3 regions of the Paenarthrobacter sp. C1 genome follow, and region 2 is predicted to be linked to each of the others. Evidence: riboswitches for the same ligand, from Rfam matches in the RefSeq annotation. Region 2 holds a riboswitch; each other region holds the start of a gene.
The links. Region 2 has a riboswitch for glycine ahead of gcvP (aminomethyl-transferring glycine dehydrogenase). Riboswitches for the same ligand answer to the same signal wherever they lie in the genome.

Region 1: another riboswitch for glycine. It lies ahead of gcvP (aminomethyl-transferring glycine dehydrogenase); the one in region 2 lies ahead of gcvP (aminomethyl-transferring glycine dehydrogenase).
Region 3: another riboswitch for glycine. It lies ahead of cycA (D-serine/D-alanine/glycine transporter); the one in region 2 lies ahead of gcvP (aminomethyl-transferring glycine dehydrogenase).

The regions. Positions count from the first base shown of each region.
Region 1 is NZ_CP186052.1:964,172-970,069, forward strand. It holds gene ACNAOU_RS04690 (MFS transporter) at 1-1,355, opposite strand, end outside; gene ACNAOU_RS04695 (TetR/AcrR family transcriptional regulator) at 1,429-1,968, shown strand; glycine riboswitch at 2,062-2,159, shown strand; gene gcvP (aminomethyl-transferring glycine dehydrogenase) at 2,338-5,184, shown strand; gene gcvT (glycine cleavage system aminomethyltransferase GcvT) at 5,194-5,898, shown strand, end outside.
Region 2 is NZ_CP186052.1:4,507,235-4,513,132, forward strand. It holds gene gcvP (aminomethyl-transferring glycine dehydrogenase) at 1-1,277, opposite strand, end outside; glycine riboswitch at 1,426-1,524, opposite strand; gene ACNAOU_RS21120 (PucR family transcriptional regulator) at 1,599-3,107, opposite strand; gene ACNAOU_RS21125 (MFS transporter) at 3,277-4,659, shown strand; gene speB (agmatinase) at 4,656-5,651, shown strand; gene mscL (large conductance mechanosensitive channel protein MscL) at 5,784-5,898, shown strand, end outside.
Region 3 is NZ_CP186052.1:785,907-791,804, reverse strand. It holds gene ACNAOU_RS03875 (ExeM/NucH family extracellular endonuclease) at 1-2,405, shown strand, start outside; gene cycA (D-serine/D-alanine/glycine transporter) at 2,484-3,944, opposite strand; glycine riboswitch at 4,091-4,189, opposite strand; gene ACNAOU_RS03865 (FAD/NAD(P)-binding protein) at 4,265-5,898, opposite strand, start outside.

The DNA of each region.
Region 1 (5,898 bases), 1.2 Mb from region 2:
TTCCTCGCCGCCTCTGTGGGCACACCGTCGGGAATGACGAGGTTGTGCTGGTAGGACGCGGTGAGGATTGAACCGAGCACGGCTGTTCCCAGGAGTGAACCGAGTTCGTAACCGGTCTCGGAGATGGCCGAGGCCGCCCCTGATTTGTCTGCCGGCACGGACGCCAGGATGAGGTCGTTGGAGATGGTCTCCGCTGCACCCACGCCGACGGCCAGGACCGTCAGGGCTGACAGGAGGAACACCGGTCCGCTGCCGTGGTCACCCACGACGGCCACCAGGTAGCCTATGGCGCTCAGTGTCAGTCCGCCGGCCACCACGAAGCCGGGCCGTACTTTCTTGACCAGCGGTACTACGAGCAGGCCGGCGATGACGGTGGCCAGGAGGGCCGGGATCATGGCGATGCCGGCTTCCATGGGGGACTGCCCTTCGACCAGTTGCAGGTGCTGGGCAAAGAAGTAGATGAACCCCGTCATGGAGAACAAGGACAAAACATTCGCCACGATGGCCGTGCTGAATACCTTGTTCTTGAACAGGGAAACATCCAGCATGGGGCTTTCGATCCTTTGCTGGCGGCGGACGAACAGAATGCCCATCACCAGGCCAAAGCCCATGAAAGCAGCAGCTGACGCACCGAAGCCGTGGACCGCGAATTCCTTGATGCCGTAAACGAAGGGCGCCATGGTGACCACGGACAGGACAATGCTGGACACATCCACCCGGCCGGGGTTGGCGTCCTTGGACTCGGGAATGAGTACCCGGCCAAAGGCAAGGAGCGGCAGAAGCAGGAATGCTGCTACCAGGAAGACGGCGCCCCACCAGAAGTGCTCCACCAGCCAGCCGCCGAAGATGGGACCGAGGGCTGCGCCGCCGGAGAATCCGGCAGCCCATACAGCGATCGCGAGCCGACGGCGGTTGGGGTCGATAAAGATGTTCCTGATCAAGGACAACGTTGATGGCATCAGCATGGCGCCGAAGACGCCGAGTGCAGCGCGTCCGGCAATAAGCCACTCCGCGGACGGAGCGAATGCCGTAGCAGCCGAAACCGCGGCGAAGCCTGTGCTGCCGATCAGAAGCAACCGGCGTCGTCCGATCCGGTCACCAAGGTTGCCCATGGAGACCAGGAGCGCAGCGAGCACCAGCGGGTAGGCGTCAACGATCCACAGGAGCTGTATGCCGCCCACGTCCAGCGAGCGGGCGATTTCCGGCAGGGCAAAAGTGAGCGCGGTGTTATCGACGGCCACCAGCAGCACCGGGAACATCAGCAGTGCCAAGGCCGTCCAGTCGCGCCACGGTGCAGCCGGGCCCGTCAAGGGGGCGGCGGAACGGGGTGCTTGGGTTGAGGACGGCGAGAACATGCCTCTTACTGTACCGTCCAGACGGTATAGTTACAAATTCAACCCCCGCAATTCTTTAGGGAATGATGTACACATGCCACGAAAACCAGTTGCCCGGGACGCCGTCCTGGATGCCTACGAATCCCTCCTGATCGAGGTAGGGGAGCGGGCCGCTACCCTGGATGCCGTCGCCAAGAGGGCCGGTGTCTCCAAGGGCGGGCTCCTGTATCACTTCCCCAACAAGGAAGCCCTGATCAGCGCCTTGCTGGAACGCCTGGACGATTTGGCGCAGGAGGACATTGAGCAGATGAAGGCCGCGCCGGACGGTTCCGCCGCCTACTTCATCCGGTCCTCCCTCTGGGCCGACACCCCCATGGACAGGGCCTTCGTAGCCGCCACCAGGCTCGCTGAAGTAGCCCATGAGGAAACGCGGCGGCGCTTCGCAGGAATCCAGCAGCAGTGGCTTGATGTCCTGGCCGAAGACGTAGGACCGGAGATCGCCAAGGCCGTCAGCTACATGGGCGACGGCCTTTATTTCAACGCGATGTTCGAGGGCGGGCAGGGGGCCGGCAACGCCGGCCGGGAGGCCGACGTCGAAATCCTGCTGGGGGTCCTGGACCGCCTGCGGAAGTGACTGCTCATCCATTTGCCGCAGGGCCTTGCACGTAGGACAATTAAGCCTTGTGGCGTGCCCAGCGTGGCGCCCACAGACAACTGAACATGCCTTTGATCTGCGGCGGGAGAGTCCTGCAGGCACGTGATGCAGGCGCCGTAGGAGCAAACCCTCCCCAGGAATCTCTCAGGCCCACGCACCGCCGCGGCGAGGCAACTCTGGAAAGCAGCAGGCACTCCACGCCATTGACGTGGGATGCTGTGCTCACCGACGGTGCAAGCGATTCGTTGTGCGGACAACACGCGGAAACTCTCAGGTCCAATACAGAGCGGGGAGGAACCCGAGCCGCTGTGGCGTACCCAAACGCCGCCCAAGTATTGGAGTTCCTTCGTGACGGTTAGTTCTGCCTCCACCACCTTCGTCGATCGGCATATCGGCGCCCGCCGCCAGGCCGACATTGAGACCATGCTCAAGTCCGTTGGCTACGACTCTGTTGACTCGCTGGTCGACACTGCCGTTCCGAACGACATCCGCCAGGACGTCGCCCTCACCTTGCAGAACGCGCTGAGCGAAGTCGAGGTCCTGGCCGAGCTGCGCAAGCTCGCCTCCAAGAACAAGACCGCGGTCCAGATGATCGGCCAGGGCTACTACGACACCATCACGCCGCCGGTCATCCGCCGCAACATCCTTGAGTCCCCGGCCTGGTACACCGCTTACACCCCGTACCAGCCTGAAATTTCGCAGGGCCGCCTTGAAGCACTCCTGAATTTCCAGACCATGGTCCAGGACCTCGTTGGCCTGCCTATCGCCAACGCCTCGCTGCTTGACGAAGCAACCGCCGTGGCCGAGGCCGTCCTCATGATGCGCCGCGCCAACAAGAACAAGGCCGTGCAGGACGGCAAGACTGTGCTCGACGCAGACTGCCTCCCGCAGACCATCGCCATCGTCAAGGGCCGTGCTGAAGCCCTCGGCTTCGAGGTTGAGGTTGCCGATCTTTCAGCCGGCCTTCCGGAAGGTGCCATCAACGGCGTCGTCCTCCAGCAGCCCGGTGTTTCCGGCCGCGTCTTCGACCACTCCGCCGTCATTGCCGAGGCCAAGGAACGCGGCGCACTGGTCACCGTTGCCGCCGACCTCCTTTCCCTGACGCTCATCACCCCTCCGGGTGAGCAGGGCGCTGACATCGCCGTGGGTTCCGCCCAGCGCCTGGGTGTCCCGCTCTTCTTCGGCGGCCCGCACGCGGCCTACATGGCCGTCCAGAAGGGTCTCGAGCGTTCCATGCCGGGCCGTCTGGTGGGCGTTTCCAAGGACGACGCCGGTGTCCCCGCCTACCGTCTGGCCCTGCAGACCCGCGAACAGCACATCCGCCGCGAGAAGGCCACGTCCAACATCTGCACCGCGCAGGCGCTGCTGGCCATCGTCGCCTCGATGTACGCCGTCTACCACGGCCCCGAAGGCCTGAAAGCGATCGCCGAGACCGCCCACAGCCACGCCCGCACGCTCGCAGCGTCCCTGAAGGCTGCCGGCGTCGAGGTCCTCCACGGTTCGTTCTTCGACACCATCACCGTCCGCGTCACGGGCAAGGCAGCAGAGATCGTCGCCGCCGCCGAGGCCAAGGGCATCAACCTGCGCGGCATCGATGCCGACACTGTTGGCATCTCGGTTGATGAGACGACTACGTCCGACATCGTCGGCAGCCTGCTCGATGTCTTTGGCGCTTCGGTCACCGATGCCGCCGAGGACTTTGCGCTGGAGGCTTCCGTTGAGCGCACCAGCGCATTCATGCAGCACCCGGTGTTCAACACCCACCGCTCCGAAACCCAGCTCCTGCGCTACATCCGCAAGCTCTCTGATCGCGACCTCGCGCTGGACCGCACCATGATCCCGCTCGGTTCGTGCACCATGAAGCTCAACGCCACTGCCGAGATGGAAGCCATTTCCTGGCCGGAGTTCGCCTCGATCCACCCGTTCGCTCCGGATTCCCAGACCGAGGGCTGGCGTGAACTGATCAGCGACCTCGAAGCGCAGCTGACCGAGATCACCGGCTACGACCAGGTCTCCATCCAGCCGAACGCCGGCTCCCAGGGCGAGCTCGCAGGCCTGCTGGCCATCCGCGGCTACCACCTGTCCAATGGCGACGACCAGCGCAACGTCTGCCTCATCCCGGCGTCCGCGCACGGCACGAACGCTGCCTCGGCAGTGCTGGCCGGCATGAAGGTCGTGGTGGTGGCCACCGCTCCTGATGGCACCATCGACCACGTTGACCTGAAGGCCAAGATCGAAGCCCATCGCGACGCCCTTTCGGCCATCATGATCACCTACCCGTCCACGCACGGCGTGTATGACGCCGACGTCCGCGAAGTCTGCGATGCCATCCACGAGGCCGGCGGCCAGGTGTACATCGACGGCGCCAACCTCAACGCACTTGTGGGATTGGCCCAGCCGGGCAAGTTCGGCGGCGACGTCTCGCACCTGAACCTGCACAAGACCTTCTGCATCCCGCACGGCGGCGGCGGTCCGGGCGTTGGCCCGGTTGCTGCCAAGGCACACCTCGCACCTTTCATGCCCGGTGACGCGGCATCCTGGACCGAAGGCAACGATGTCCCGATTTCGGCCTCCCGCTTCGGTTCCGCCGGGGTTCTTCCGATCTCCTGGGCGTACGTGAAGCTCATGGGCGGCCAGGGCCTCACCGAAGCCACCAAGTCCGCGCTGCTGGCTGCGAACTACATCGCATCGCGCCTCAACGAGCACTTCCCGGTGCTCTACACGGGTGAAGGCGGACTTGTGGCCCACGAGTGCATCCTGGACCTGCGTGAACTGACCGCGAAGACCGGCGTCACGGCCGAGGATGTGGCCAAGCGCCTCATCGACTTCGGCTTCCACGCCCCCACCCTGGCCTTCCCTGTGGCGGGAACCTTGATGGTGGAACCCACCGAGTCCGAGGACCTGGCCGAGATTGACCGCTTCATCGAAGCCATGATCACCATCCGCAAGGAAATCGACCAGGTAGCCCACGGCGACTTCTCCGTGCAGGATTCCCCGCTTCGCCGGGCGCCCCACACGGCTGCCGCCGTCGTAACTTCTGATTGGGACCGCGCGTACCCGCGCGAGCAGGCCGCTTTCCCGGTCCACCACCTCAAGCAGGACAAGTACTTCCCGCCGGTTGGCCGCATCGACGGCGCAGCCGGAGACCGCAACCTGGTCTGCTCCTGCCCACCGATCGAAGACTTCGAAAACTAAGGACTCGTCATGACTGAGAACTACACAGCCCTTTACGAAGAACACAAGAAACTTGGCGCGTCGTTCACCGACTTCGGTGGCTGGCAGATGCCGCTCAAGTACTCCTCCGAGTTGGCCGAGCACCACGCAGTCCGCAAGTCCGCAGGCCTGTTCGACCTCTCCCACATGGGCGAAGTCTGGGTCACCGGCCCCGAAGCCGCAGCCTTCCTGGACTACGCCCTGGTGGGCAAGATCTCGGCCATGGCGGACGGCAAGGCCAAGTACTCGCTGATCTGCCAGGAAGACGGCGGCATCATCGACGACCTCATTACCTATCGCCGTGGTGCCGACAAGTTCCTGGTGGTGCCGAACGCCGGCAACGCCAAGGTTGTGGCTGACGCTTTGCTTGAACGCGCCGCCGGTTTCGACGTCGTGGTTGACGACGCCTCCGCCGAGACGTCCCTGATTGCCGTGCAGGGTCCGCTCGCCGAAGCCATCCTGCTGCGCCTGGTTCCGGCCGACCAGCACGCGCTGGTCACCGGGCTCAAGTACTACGCCGCGGTTGAGGTGACCTTCCTGGTGGCAGGCAGCGGCCAGGACCTTCTCCTGGCACGCACCGGCTACACGGGGGAGGACGGTTTCGAGATCTTCGTTCCCAACGAATCCGCTGCCGCGCTGTGGCAGGCAATCGCCGCCGTCGCCGAAGAAGGAGAACTGGTTCCGGCCGGCCTTGCC
Region 2 (5,898 bases):
TCATCAACCGAAACCCCAACGGTGTCGGCGTCGATGATCCGCAGGTTGATGCCGCGGGCTTCGGCGGCGGCGATGACCTTGTCTGCCTTGCCGGGGACGCGGACGGTGAGGGTGTCGAAGAAGGAATCTGAGACGAGCTCGCGGCCAGCCTTCACAAGTGTGGTGGCGAGGGTGCGGGCGTGGCCGTGGACGGTTTCGGCGATAGCCTTCAGGCCTTCAGGGCCGTGGTAGACCGCGTACATGGAGGCCACGATGGCGAGCAAGGCCTGTGCCGTGCAGATGTTGGACGTGGCCTTTTCGCGGCGGATGTGCTGCTCGCGGGTCTGCAACGCCAAGCGGTAGGCGGGGACGCCGGCGTTGTCCTTGGAGACGCCGACGATACGGCCCGGGAGCGTCCGCTCCATGCCTTCACGCACGGCCATGTAGGCCGCGTGCGGGCCGCCGAAGAACAGCGGAACACCGAAGCGCTGAGCAGTTCCGACGGCGACGTCGGCACCTTGTTCGCCCGGGGGCGTGATGAGGGTGAGCGCCAGCAAATCCGCGGCCACGGTGACCAGTGCGCCACGTTCCTTCGCATCGGAAATGACGGCGGAGTGGTCGAAAACCCGGCCTGAAGCACCAGGCTGCTGGAGCACGACGCCGTTGATGTCGCCGTCGGGCAGACCGGCGGAGAGGTCCGCGACCTCCACCTCGAAGCCCAGCGCCTCAGCACGGCCCTTCACGATGGCGATGGTCTGCGGAAGGAGGTCGGCGTCCAAAACAGTCTTGCCATCCTTGGCCGTCTTGTTCTTGTTGGCCCGGCGCATCAGCAGCACGGCCTCGGCCACGGCGGTGGCTTCATCCAGCAGGGAAGCGTTCGCCACGGGAAGGCCGGTGAGATCCTGCACCATGGTCTGGAAGTTGAGGAGCGCTTCGAGGCGGCCCTGGGAAATTTCCGGCTGGTACGGCGTGTAGGCCGTGTACCACGCGGGAGCTTCCAGGATGTTGCGGCGGATGACCGGGGGCGTGACGGTGTCGTAGTAGCCCTGGCCGATCATCTGGACCGCGGTCTTGTTCTTGGATGCGAGCTTCCGCAGTTCGGCGAGGACCTGCACCTCGGTGAGGGCATCCTGCAGTTTCAGGGCCGTGTCCTGGCGGATGGAATCGGGGACGGCTACGTCCACCAGGCCGTCGACAGAGTCGTAGCCGATGGCCTTGAGCATGGTGTCAACGTCGGCCTGGCGCCGGGCGCCGATGTGCCGGTCCGCGAAAGCGGTGGGGGTTGATTGAACAGTCAAGAGGAACTCCATGATTCAGGCGCCCACTGAGCGCCACGATGATGTGGGTTCCTCCCCGCTCTGTATTGGACCTGAGAGATTCCGCAGGAATGGTTGCCTGCTTGCACCGTCGGTGAGCCCGGTTGCCCGAACTGCTTTCCAGAGTTGCCTAACCGCGGCGGTACATGGGCCTGAGAGATTCCTGGGGAGGATTTGCTCCTACGGCGCCTGACTGGATGTACCGGCAGGACTCTCCCGCCGCAGATCAAAAGCGTTGCGTCACGCGAGTGACACGCTTCACACCATAGCGTGGGGTTTCGCAAAAGTGCAAGCAAGCGGCCCCTACCCGTGCATGGCCTCGTGGATCTGAAGGGCGAACCAGAGCTGGGCCACCGTGGAGGTTTCACCCATGTCCAGGCCCGTCAGCTCACCGATTTTCCGGATCCGGTAGATGATGGTTTGCCGGTGCGTGAACAGGGTTGCCGCCGTCTTTTGCCAGGACCGCTGCGAGTCCAAATACGTCCGCAACGTGACAATGAGATCGCCTTCCTGGCTCTGCTCGTAGTCGAAAACCGGACCCAACAACCGCCGGACCAGAGCCGTTCCCTCCTCAACCCCGGTCAGGCCCAACCAGGACGGGCCCTGGGCATAACGGGCCAAACCCAGCTTGTTGGCCCGGGCCGAACCGAGCGCCCAGAGGGATTCCTGCAACGCGCGTTGGATATTCGCAACGGCTGCCGGCGCACTTATCCCGATCGCGGCATCCACACCGGCGCAATGGACCAGAACTTCTTCTGCCGTGTCCGCCGGGACCACCACATGGAACCTGTTGTTCCGCTTCAACGACGCCGACGCAACCCCGTGCCGCCACAGTTCGATGTGCACGTTTGCCAGCCTGTCGCCGTCGTCCGCTGAGGACCCGTCCGCAGCCATGGAGGCGAGCAGGAAGCGCTGTGGCGGAACGTCAAAAGCTGCGAGCCGGCTCTCTATCTCGGCCGCGCCCAAGCGCCCGTCCATGGCCTGGAGCAAGAACTCACCCGCTAGGCGGTGCCTGCCTTCCAGCGACAGGACGATGCGCGAAAGCTGCAGTCCCAGCACGGTGGCCGCATGCAGGAGCACGACGGCGTCCGGGTGCGGTTCGCCGTTGGGCAACACCACCAAGAGCGCATTCGCGTGGGTGGGGATATCCATGGTCAGGACGTGCCTGCCCCGAACGCGGTGCCACTGGAAGTTCTTCCCCGCCAACGACACCTGCCCGGAGAGTGGAGCCCACTCGTCGGCGAGGAAGACCGGAAGCGGCTCGCCTTCGGGGTGCCAGGGATGGAGGCAGCGGCGATCCACCACGAAGAGCTCGGAGTCAAGCTCCGTCGCAAGCCGCTGTACGAGGCTCTGCCAGTGGTCCTCGGAAGCTCCAGCGGTCCGGAGAAGGTCGTAGACCCTGGCCGTTTGGCGCAGGCGGCGCGACTCTTCCAGCAAGGACGCCTCGGCGACGGAGCGGGCGATGGCGATGAACGGCAGCGGGTAGGGGATGTTGATGAGCGGCAACGGCAGGTGGTCGCAGGCCTCCAGGAACTCCGGCAACAGCTCCGGCGCGTGCATCTTCTCTCCGATGGCCAGGGCGCTGGCACCGCTGTCCATCAGCGCCTTCGCGAGCGCCACCTGGCCCTCAGCGTCCGCCGGGATGGAGAGGCCGTTGGTCATCATGAGTTCGCCGCCCGTGACCCACTCCCAGAGTCGCGGGAGGTCGGACGTGTGGGCCCAGGTGATGCGGTTGTCGAGGCCTGCGGCGCCTGCGAGGAGCGCCAGGCCGAGCTGTGGCTCAGCAACGAGTTCAGCGACGGTGATTGCCACGCCTTGGCCTCCCGGGATGTGCCGGATGGTCGCCGGCACCGTTTAGACAAATGTATATGCAACTTAATCATTTGTAGTCGATCTACGGATAGTCGGAGTGACGCCGGTCACCCAAGAATTGAATGACTACTTCCCAGCTCCCCAAGAGCACTCACGAGAGAGGGTTGCAATGAGCGCAACAAGCAACCTCATTGACGATGCCCCACTGACCGCGTTCCACAAAAAGCTGACGTTCTTCGCCTCCGGCGGTCCGTTCATCGATGGCTACGCGTTGTCGATCATCGGCATCGCCCTGATCACAATGACCCCCGGACTGCAGCTGAGCACCGGGGAAATTGGACTGATCGGTGCCGCCAGCCTGGTAGGCATCTTCTTCGGCGGCGCCGTCTTCGGGTGGCTCACGGACAAGATCGGCCGCCACAAAATGTATATTGCCGACCTCATAGCACTGGCCGTCTTCTCGCTGCTGAACGGCTTTGCCACTGAGGTCTGGCAAGTAGTCCTGTGCAGGTTCTTCCTGGGGATGGCCATTGGCGCCGACTACCCCATCGCCACGTCGCTCCTGGCAGAGTTCCTGCCCAAGAAGCACCGCGGCCGCCTGCTTGGGGCCACCTTTGTGGTCTGGGCTGTTGGCGCAGCGGTCGCCTACGCCGTCGGATTCCTGCTCCGCGACATGGGACCGGACGCTTGGCGCTGGATGGTCGCCAGCCCGGCGATCTTCGCCATCATCACCCTGCTGTGCCGGCTCGGGACACCTGAGTCGCCACGCTGGCTGCTGTCACGTGGTCGCCGTGAGGAGGCTGATGCAGTCATCAAGAAGGTCTACGGACAGCAGTATGGGCTGGCTGATATCGCTTCCGACAGCGAGGGACCGGCGAAGCAGGGCAGGTTCCTGGACATTTTCCGGGGCCAGTTCTGGAAGCGGACGTTGTTTGTTTCCATTTTCTGGACAGCCCAGGTGATCCCGCTCTTTGCTGTGTACACCTTCGCCCCTGACCTTCTGGCATCCTTCGGAATGCACGGAGACGCCAACCTCTACGGAGGATCGTTCTTGATTTCCATGTTGTTTGTTGTCGGTGGCATCCCCGGACTGTGGCTGGTGGAAAGAATCGGCCGGCGCCGGCTGCTTCTCTGGAGCTTCGGGGTCATCGTGGTGGCCTTGGCCATCCCGGCTTTCATTCCCGACGTCCAGGCCGCGCCGTTGTTCATTGCCTTGGCCGTATTCGCTTTGGCTTCCGGCGCCTCCAGCTTCCTCGAAGTCGTCTACCCCAACGAACTCTTTCCCACCGAAGTGCGGGCAACGGCAGTGGGTTTTGGTACCGCCATCAGCCGCATCGGATCTGCCGCCAGCACTTACCTGATGCCCATCGCAATAGTGAGCTTCGGCGCCGCCGGTTCCCTGCTCATCGGCGCCGTGATCTCCCTGGTCGGTTTGGTGGCGACCTTCCTGCTCGCGCCGGAAACGGCCAACAAATCCCTTTCAGAACTCACCTCCCGTAAGAATCCGGGCACCCCGGAGCCGAATAAAGTAACCGAAGGATCCCTGTCATGACCACTCACCAGCCCGTCGGACCAGTCGATGCCACCAAGGTTCCCCGCTTCGCAGGATTGGGTACCTTTGCCCGTCTGCCGCAGATTGACCGCGTCCTCGACTACGACATTGCCATTGTCGGCGTACCGTTCGACGGCGGTACCTCCTACCGCCCAGGGGCCCGGTTTGGTCCGGCCGCAGTCCGCGAAGCCTCCCGCCTCCTGCGCCCTGGTTACCACCCGGAGCTCGATGTGGAGCCAGTCAACGAAGTCCAGGTCGTGGATGCAGGGGATATCGCCTGCACTCCTTATGACATCGCCCGTGCCATCCGCGAGATCGAGGAGCAAGCCCGTCCGCTGATCAGCCAGGACAGGAAACTCATCTCCATCGGCGGCGACCACACCATCGCGCTCCCCATGTTGCAGGCGCTCAACAAAGTGCACGGACCAGTGGCGCTACTCCATTTCGATGCCCACCTGGACACCTGGGACACGTACTTCGACCAGCCGGTCACGCACGGAACAATCTTCCGGAGGGCGTTCGAGGAGGGCTTGCTGTTGGAAGACAAGTCGATGCATGTGGGTATCCGTGGTCCTGTGTATGACCGCAACGACTTCCTGCGCGACCACGAGTTCGGTTTCCAGATCATTCGCTGCTCGGACCTGGATGTCATAGGCGTCCCGGCGGCGATCGACCAGGTCAGGCAGCGGTTGGGCGACACCCCCGTCTACGTTTCCATCGACATCGACGTCCTGGACCCGTCCTACGCACCCGGCACCGGCACCCCGGAGATGGGTGGTCTGCATTCCCGGGAGCTCCTGGCACTGCTCCGCGGACTCAACGGCATCAACATCGTGGGCGCCGACGTCGTAGAAGTGGCACCGGCGTATGACCATGCCGACATCACCAGTGTTGCCGCAGCAACTGTGGTGTTTGACCTCTTGGCCCTGATGGTCAACCGGGGAAAGGGCGCCAGCGTGTCAGGCTTCGAACTCGAAGAAGCTACAGCCTGATCCTCAGGGGCGCCGTCCCGCACTGAGTGGGGGTCAAGTTTCCTCCCTGGTCACTTGACCCCCACTGGAAACACCGGAATGGTAGTTTGATTCCTGCTGAGGCAGACAACGCACCCAACCGGAGGACCATCCATGTTTAAGGGTTTCAAGGACTTCATACTTCGCGGAAACGTGATCGAACTGGCTATCGCTGTCGTTATCGGCAGTGCATTCACCGCACTCGTCGGAGCTTTCACCAACCACATCA
Region 3 (5,898 bases), 980 kb from region 2:
AGCAGGCCGAATCGTTGCTCGCATTCTCCAAGGACCTGCAGGCTTCCAAGGGCACGGACAAGGTCTTCCTCATCGGTGACTTCAACGCCTACGCCAAGGAAGATCCCATCAACGTCCTGACGGGCGCCGGCTACACCGACCTTGAGGCCGGCACCGGCAAACACTCCTACCTGTTCGGTGGCATGGTGGGTTCGCTCGACCACATCCTCGCTTCCCCGGCGGCTGCGGAAAAAGTCACCGGGACCGACATCTGGAACATCAACTCCGTAGAGTCCGTCGCGCTGGAATACAGCAGGTATAACAACAACGTGACCAACTACTACGCCGCGGACGAATTCCGGGCCAGCGACCACGACCCCGTGGTGGTTGGACTGAACCTGACTCCCGACGCACCGGCCACCGTTGACCTGCAGTTCCTGGGCATCAACGACTTCCACGGCCGCATCGACACCAACACCGTGCTCTTCGCAGGAACCGTGGAGAAACTCCGTGCCGCTGCAGCACCGGGCGCAACGGCGTTCATCTCCGCTGGTGACAACATCGGCGCGTCGCTGTTCGCGTCGTCAGTGGCGAAGGACCAGCCCACCATCGACGTCCTCAACGCGCTGGAGCTGCAGGCTTCCGCTGTGGGCAACCACGAGTTCGACGGCGGTTGGCAGGACTTGCGCGAGCGAGTCATCGCCGGAGGGACCAACGCGAAGTTCGCCTACTTGGGTGCGAACGTCTATCAGAAGGGCACCACCACCCCGGTCCTCCCGGAGTACAAGGTACTGGACATGAACGGGATGCGCGTGGCCGTGATCGGCACCGTCACCCAGGAAGTTCCCTCCTTGGTAACTCCGGCCGGAATTGCCGATCTTGAGTTCGGGGACCCCGTGGAAGCCATCAACCGGGTGGCGGCAAAAATCAAGGCTGAGAACCTGGCAGACCTGATCATTGTGGAGAACCACGACGGCGCCGCTTCCGGTACGCCCGAAGGCGCCACTTTGGAACAGGAAGTCGCAGCAGGCGGACCGTTCGCCAAACTGGTCAACGAAACCACTCCTGACGTCGCTGCCATCTTCACCGGCCACACGCACAAGGAGTATGCCTGGGACGCACCGGTCCTGGACGCCAACGGCCAGCCCACAGGCAAGACCCGGCCGATCGTGCAGACCGGCAACTACGGCGAAAACGTGGGCAGCGTGACGCTTACGGTAGACACCGCAAGCAAGTCCGTCACCGCCTACAAGGCCGCCGTGGTGGACCGGACGACCGATACCGCCGAGGGCCTCGTGGCCAGCTACCCGCGGGTGGCGGCAGTGAAGACCATCGTGGACAAGGCCCTTGCCCAGGCTGCCGAGATCGGCAACCAGCCGGTGGGTGCAGTGACCGCTGATATCACCACCGCCTTCACCCCGGACCCCGCCGGCGGGGCTCCCAAGCGTGACGACCGCGCGAGCGAGTCCACGCTGGGAAACCTGGTGGCGGACTCACTGGTGGACACGCTCAAGGCGCCTGAACTGGGCTCGGCGGAGATCGGCGTCGTAAATCCCGGCGGCCTGCGCAACGAGCTCTATTACGCACCGGACGGCACCATCACCTACGCCGAGGCCAACGCGGTGTTGCCGTTCGTGAACAACCTATGGACTACGTCCCTGACCGGCACGCAGTTCAAGACACTTCTTGAACAGCAGTGGCAGACCAACCCGGACGGCACTGTTCCCAGCCGCCCGTACCAGCAGCTGGGTCTGTCCAAGAACGTCAACTACACCTATGACGCCGCCCGCCCTGCAGGTGACCGCATCACCGGCATCTGGGTGAACGGCGCCGTGATCGACCCCGCCAAGCAGTACAGGATCGGCACCTTCAGCTTCCTGGCAACCGGCGGTGACAACTTCCGGGTCTTCAAGGAAGGCAGCAACACCAAGGACACCGGCCTGGTGGACCGTGATGCGTGGATCAGGTACCTGCGCGAACACAACCCGGTGTCCCCGGACTTCGGGCGCCGTTCGGTTGCCGTCGCCAACTCGACGGCGGCCCAGGTGAAGGCCGGTGAGCCCATCACCCTGGCTGTTTCCAAGCTGAACCTGACGTCGATCGGCAGCCCGGCCAACGCCTCGCTGAACGCCGTCTTCGTGGACGGCAAGGGCGCCGCTGTGGCGCTCGGTTCCGTGCCGGTGACGGCAGGCGCGGCAACGGTGAACCTCAAGGTTCCCGCGGCGGCAGCTGCAGGTACCGGCACCCTGGTGCTGACCGCCGTCGAAAGTGGAACGGTGGTGAAGGCTCTGATCACTGTGGCGGACAGCGGACCGCAACCGCCCCAGTGCACCCCACCCACCAAGCCGTCCAAGTGGTACGACATCGTGGGCTGGCTGCGGTATGCCTTCGCCTGGTTGGACTACCAGAAGTGCTTGAGGGGCTGACCACTCCCGGCAAAAGCAACATAAGCAGGGCCCTCCACGCAGCCAGCGTGAAGGGCCCTGCTTTTGCGTTCGGGAAGCCTACTTGGTGGCCGGCTCCGGCTCGGCCGTCCTCTCAGCATCCCGCTGCAATTCGGCCTGGAACGCCGCGTAGCGTGCCAGGTGCGCGGGCCGGCGCCGAAGGATGATCCACGCGACCCCCAGAATCACAAACCACACGGGGGTGGCGAGCAAGGCAATCAGGGTGTCCGGCTGGGTGGTAAGGGCCCACAGCACGAAAGCGAAGAACGCGAACACCACCCACACCATCACCACGCCACCGGGCATCTTGAACGCTGACGACTCGTGCAGGTGTGGCCGGCGCTTCCTGAAGGCAAGGTAGCTGGCCAGGATGATCGACCAAACGAACACGAAGCACACCGCGGACACTGTGGTCACCATGTCGAAGGCCTTGCCAACGTCCTGGCCGGCGTACATGAGCACGACGCCGGACAGCAGCAGGACGCAGGACAGGAACAGGGCGTTGCGGGGTACTTTGCGTCCGGAGAGGGCGCCAAACACCTTGGGCGCGTCGCCCTCCTGGGCGAGACCAAACACCATGCGGGACGTGGAATAGATGCCGGAGTTGGCAGAGGACATGGCAGATGTCAGCACCACGAGGTTGACGATGGTGGCCGCTGCGCCGAGGCCTGCCAGGGAAAACATCGCGATAAACGGGCTGTGGCCGGCGGCGAACTGCGTCCACGGTGTGACGGACATGAGGATGATGAGGGCACCGACGTAGAACAGCAGAACCCGGATGGGGATCGAGTTGATGGCCTTGGGGAGGTTCTTCTCCGGGTCCTTGGCTTCGGCAGCGGTGGTGCCCACCAGTTCGATGCCCACGAACGCGAACACGGCGATCTGGAAACCGGCCACGAAGCCCATGAACTCGTTCGGGAAGAAGCCGCCATGGCTCCACAGGTTGGAGAAACCGGCCGGACCGGCGTCGGACTCGAAGCCGCTGAAGATCATGAACAGGCCAACGATGATGAGCGCAGCGATAGCCACGATCTTGATGAGCGCGAACCAGAACTCCGTCTCACCGAAGGCCTTCACGGTGGCCAGGTTCAGGAGCAGGAGAATGCCGATGGTGATGAGTCCCGGAACCCACAAGGGCAGGGAAGGCCACAATTCCTTGGAATAGCCGGCGATGGCGATCACGTCGGCGATCCCGGTAATGACCCAGCAGAACCAGTAGGTCCAGCCGGTGAAGAACCCGGCCCAAGGGCCCAGGAGGTCAGCGGCGAAATCGCTGAAGGACTTGTAGTTCAGGTTGCTGAGGAGCAGTTCGCCCATGGCACGCATGACGAAGAACAGCATGAAGCCGATGATCATGTACACAAAAATGACGGATGGGCCGGCTGCGGAAATGGTCTTTCCCGAGCCCATGAAAAGGCCGGTGCCAATCGCTCCACCGATGGCTATGAGCTGGATGTGGCGGTTGCTGAGCTGGCGTTCAAGATGGGGTGAACCGGCACTCGCGGAAGGATGAATCGTCAAAGGAACTCCGTCGTTCAGGCGGCACAGGGTGCCGCATTGATTCGGGTTCCTCCCCGCTCTGTACGTGGACCTGAGAGTTTCCGCGGGCATGGGCCTGCTTGCACCTTCGGTGAGTCCGGTGTGGCCGGACTGCTTTCCAGAGTTGCCTCGCCGCGGCGGTACATGGGCCTGAGAGATTCCTGGGGAGGGTTTGCTCCTACGGCGCCTGACGGGATGTACCGGCAGGACTCTCCCGCCGCAGATCAAAAGCGCGCACACCCTTGCGGGTGATGCAGCTCACACAGTAACGAAGGCTGGCAGGCAACGCAAGCCTGTGACGGCTAGAGGCCCAGGATGCTGCGGGCGATCTCGTCAGCGTCGCGCAAGGTCCGCTGGCCGCTGGCATAGGCCCGCCCGGAGCGGGGACGGGCTTCGGCGGCAATGGCATTGCCCCACTGCGACGCGGACAACTGCAAGCCCAGAACGTACATGTTTTCCGTGATGGATCCGTTGGCGGCAAGGGGACGGTAAGGGTGCGGCTCAACGTCCAGGCCGGTGGTTTGCATGGGCGTCCCCTCCACACTCATCATGATCTTGGTCCGCACCAGGCCGTCGGCCATGAGCTGCTCGAGCAGCGGAGAAATGTTGATGCCCACCCTGTTGGCGGGTGACATCGCTTCGATCAGGGTGCGTGCTTCAGCGGGCCCCTCGTGGACCCAGGGTGACGCCGCCCGGAACACTTTTGCGCCACGATCGACGCTGAACTTGGGGTCCGGTCCCACAAAACTCACGACGCCGGCACGCGCCAAGGCGGCCAGCTGCTCCGAACGCAGCGCAGGAGGTCCGCTGGCCAACCCTTCGACAAACGACTCGAACCAGCCGCGCAGCCCTGCCAGCCAGGACTCGTCGGTGATGCCGCCGTCGGCTACAACGGTCTTGAGGATGGCACGGCCGGTGTGGAGCGCGCCGATGGCCATCTTCACGGGGTCCGATTCGCCCAGCGCCGAACGCCGCGCGTCGTCGTCCAGGTACGCGGTGATCGCAGCATCCAGGTCACGCCGTGACGCGAACGTCCGGCCTGCCAACGGCGCCGCGAGCCCGCGCAGGTTCAAACGCCGTGATGCCGCCACATGCTTTTCAACCAGGACCTCCACGTCGCTTTCCCAGTTTGCCGTGGTGTGGGCATGCGGTTGGAGCGCGTCTTCGAGGTCGGCCAGGAACTGCGCCGGGTCCTTGATCGCGGCCGGCTGGGACCGGGCCAGCGTCGAATAGTAGGCCCACAGCGCGTCCCGGTGCAGCAAGGGCCACAGGTCATGGTCGAAGCCGGGCTGGATGCCTGCGGCCCGGAACCGGTCCACTGCGTCCTCGGTCAGGTAGCGCATGGTGATGCTGCGCGGGTAATAGCCCTCCAAACCGGCCTTCGCCCGGTACGGCGTTCCCCTGCGTGACGCGGCGATGATCCTGGGCTCCCGGCCCGAGGCCCGGTACTCCAACACCCCGGCACCGGGCGCTCCGGCTTCAAGGAACTTGCCGCCGCGGCCTTCGGTCAGCTGGCCCATCACATCAAAGAAGTTCAAGCCCATGCCGCGGACAAGAACCGGCTCATTGTCCGGCACAACCTGCCAGTCAACGTCGGCGGGCGGTGCCGGCGGGAAGTACAGCAGGCCCAACTCGTCAGCTGCGCGCTTGAATAATTTCTGCTCCGGATTCAGCCGTGACTCGATGTGACCCAGAGCCAGCACCACCGAATCGACGGTGAGCGTGCCGCCGTCGGCCAGTTCGACGTCGAACATCCCGTCCACGGGCCGCGCCGCAACGGCGAGCGTTTCATGGAAGGTGACTTCCACGCCCTCGGGCTTCCGCTCCAGCAACCCGGCCAGGGTTTGGCGCAGGTACCGCCCGTACAGCGCACGGCTGGGGAAATCGTGGGACTCGAGCGTGGCCAGCTCTGCCTTTTCGGCGTCGTTCAGCCCGG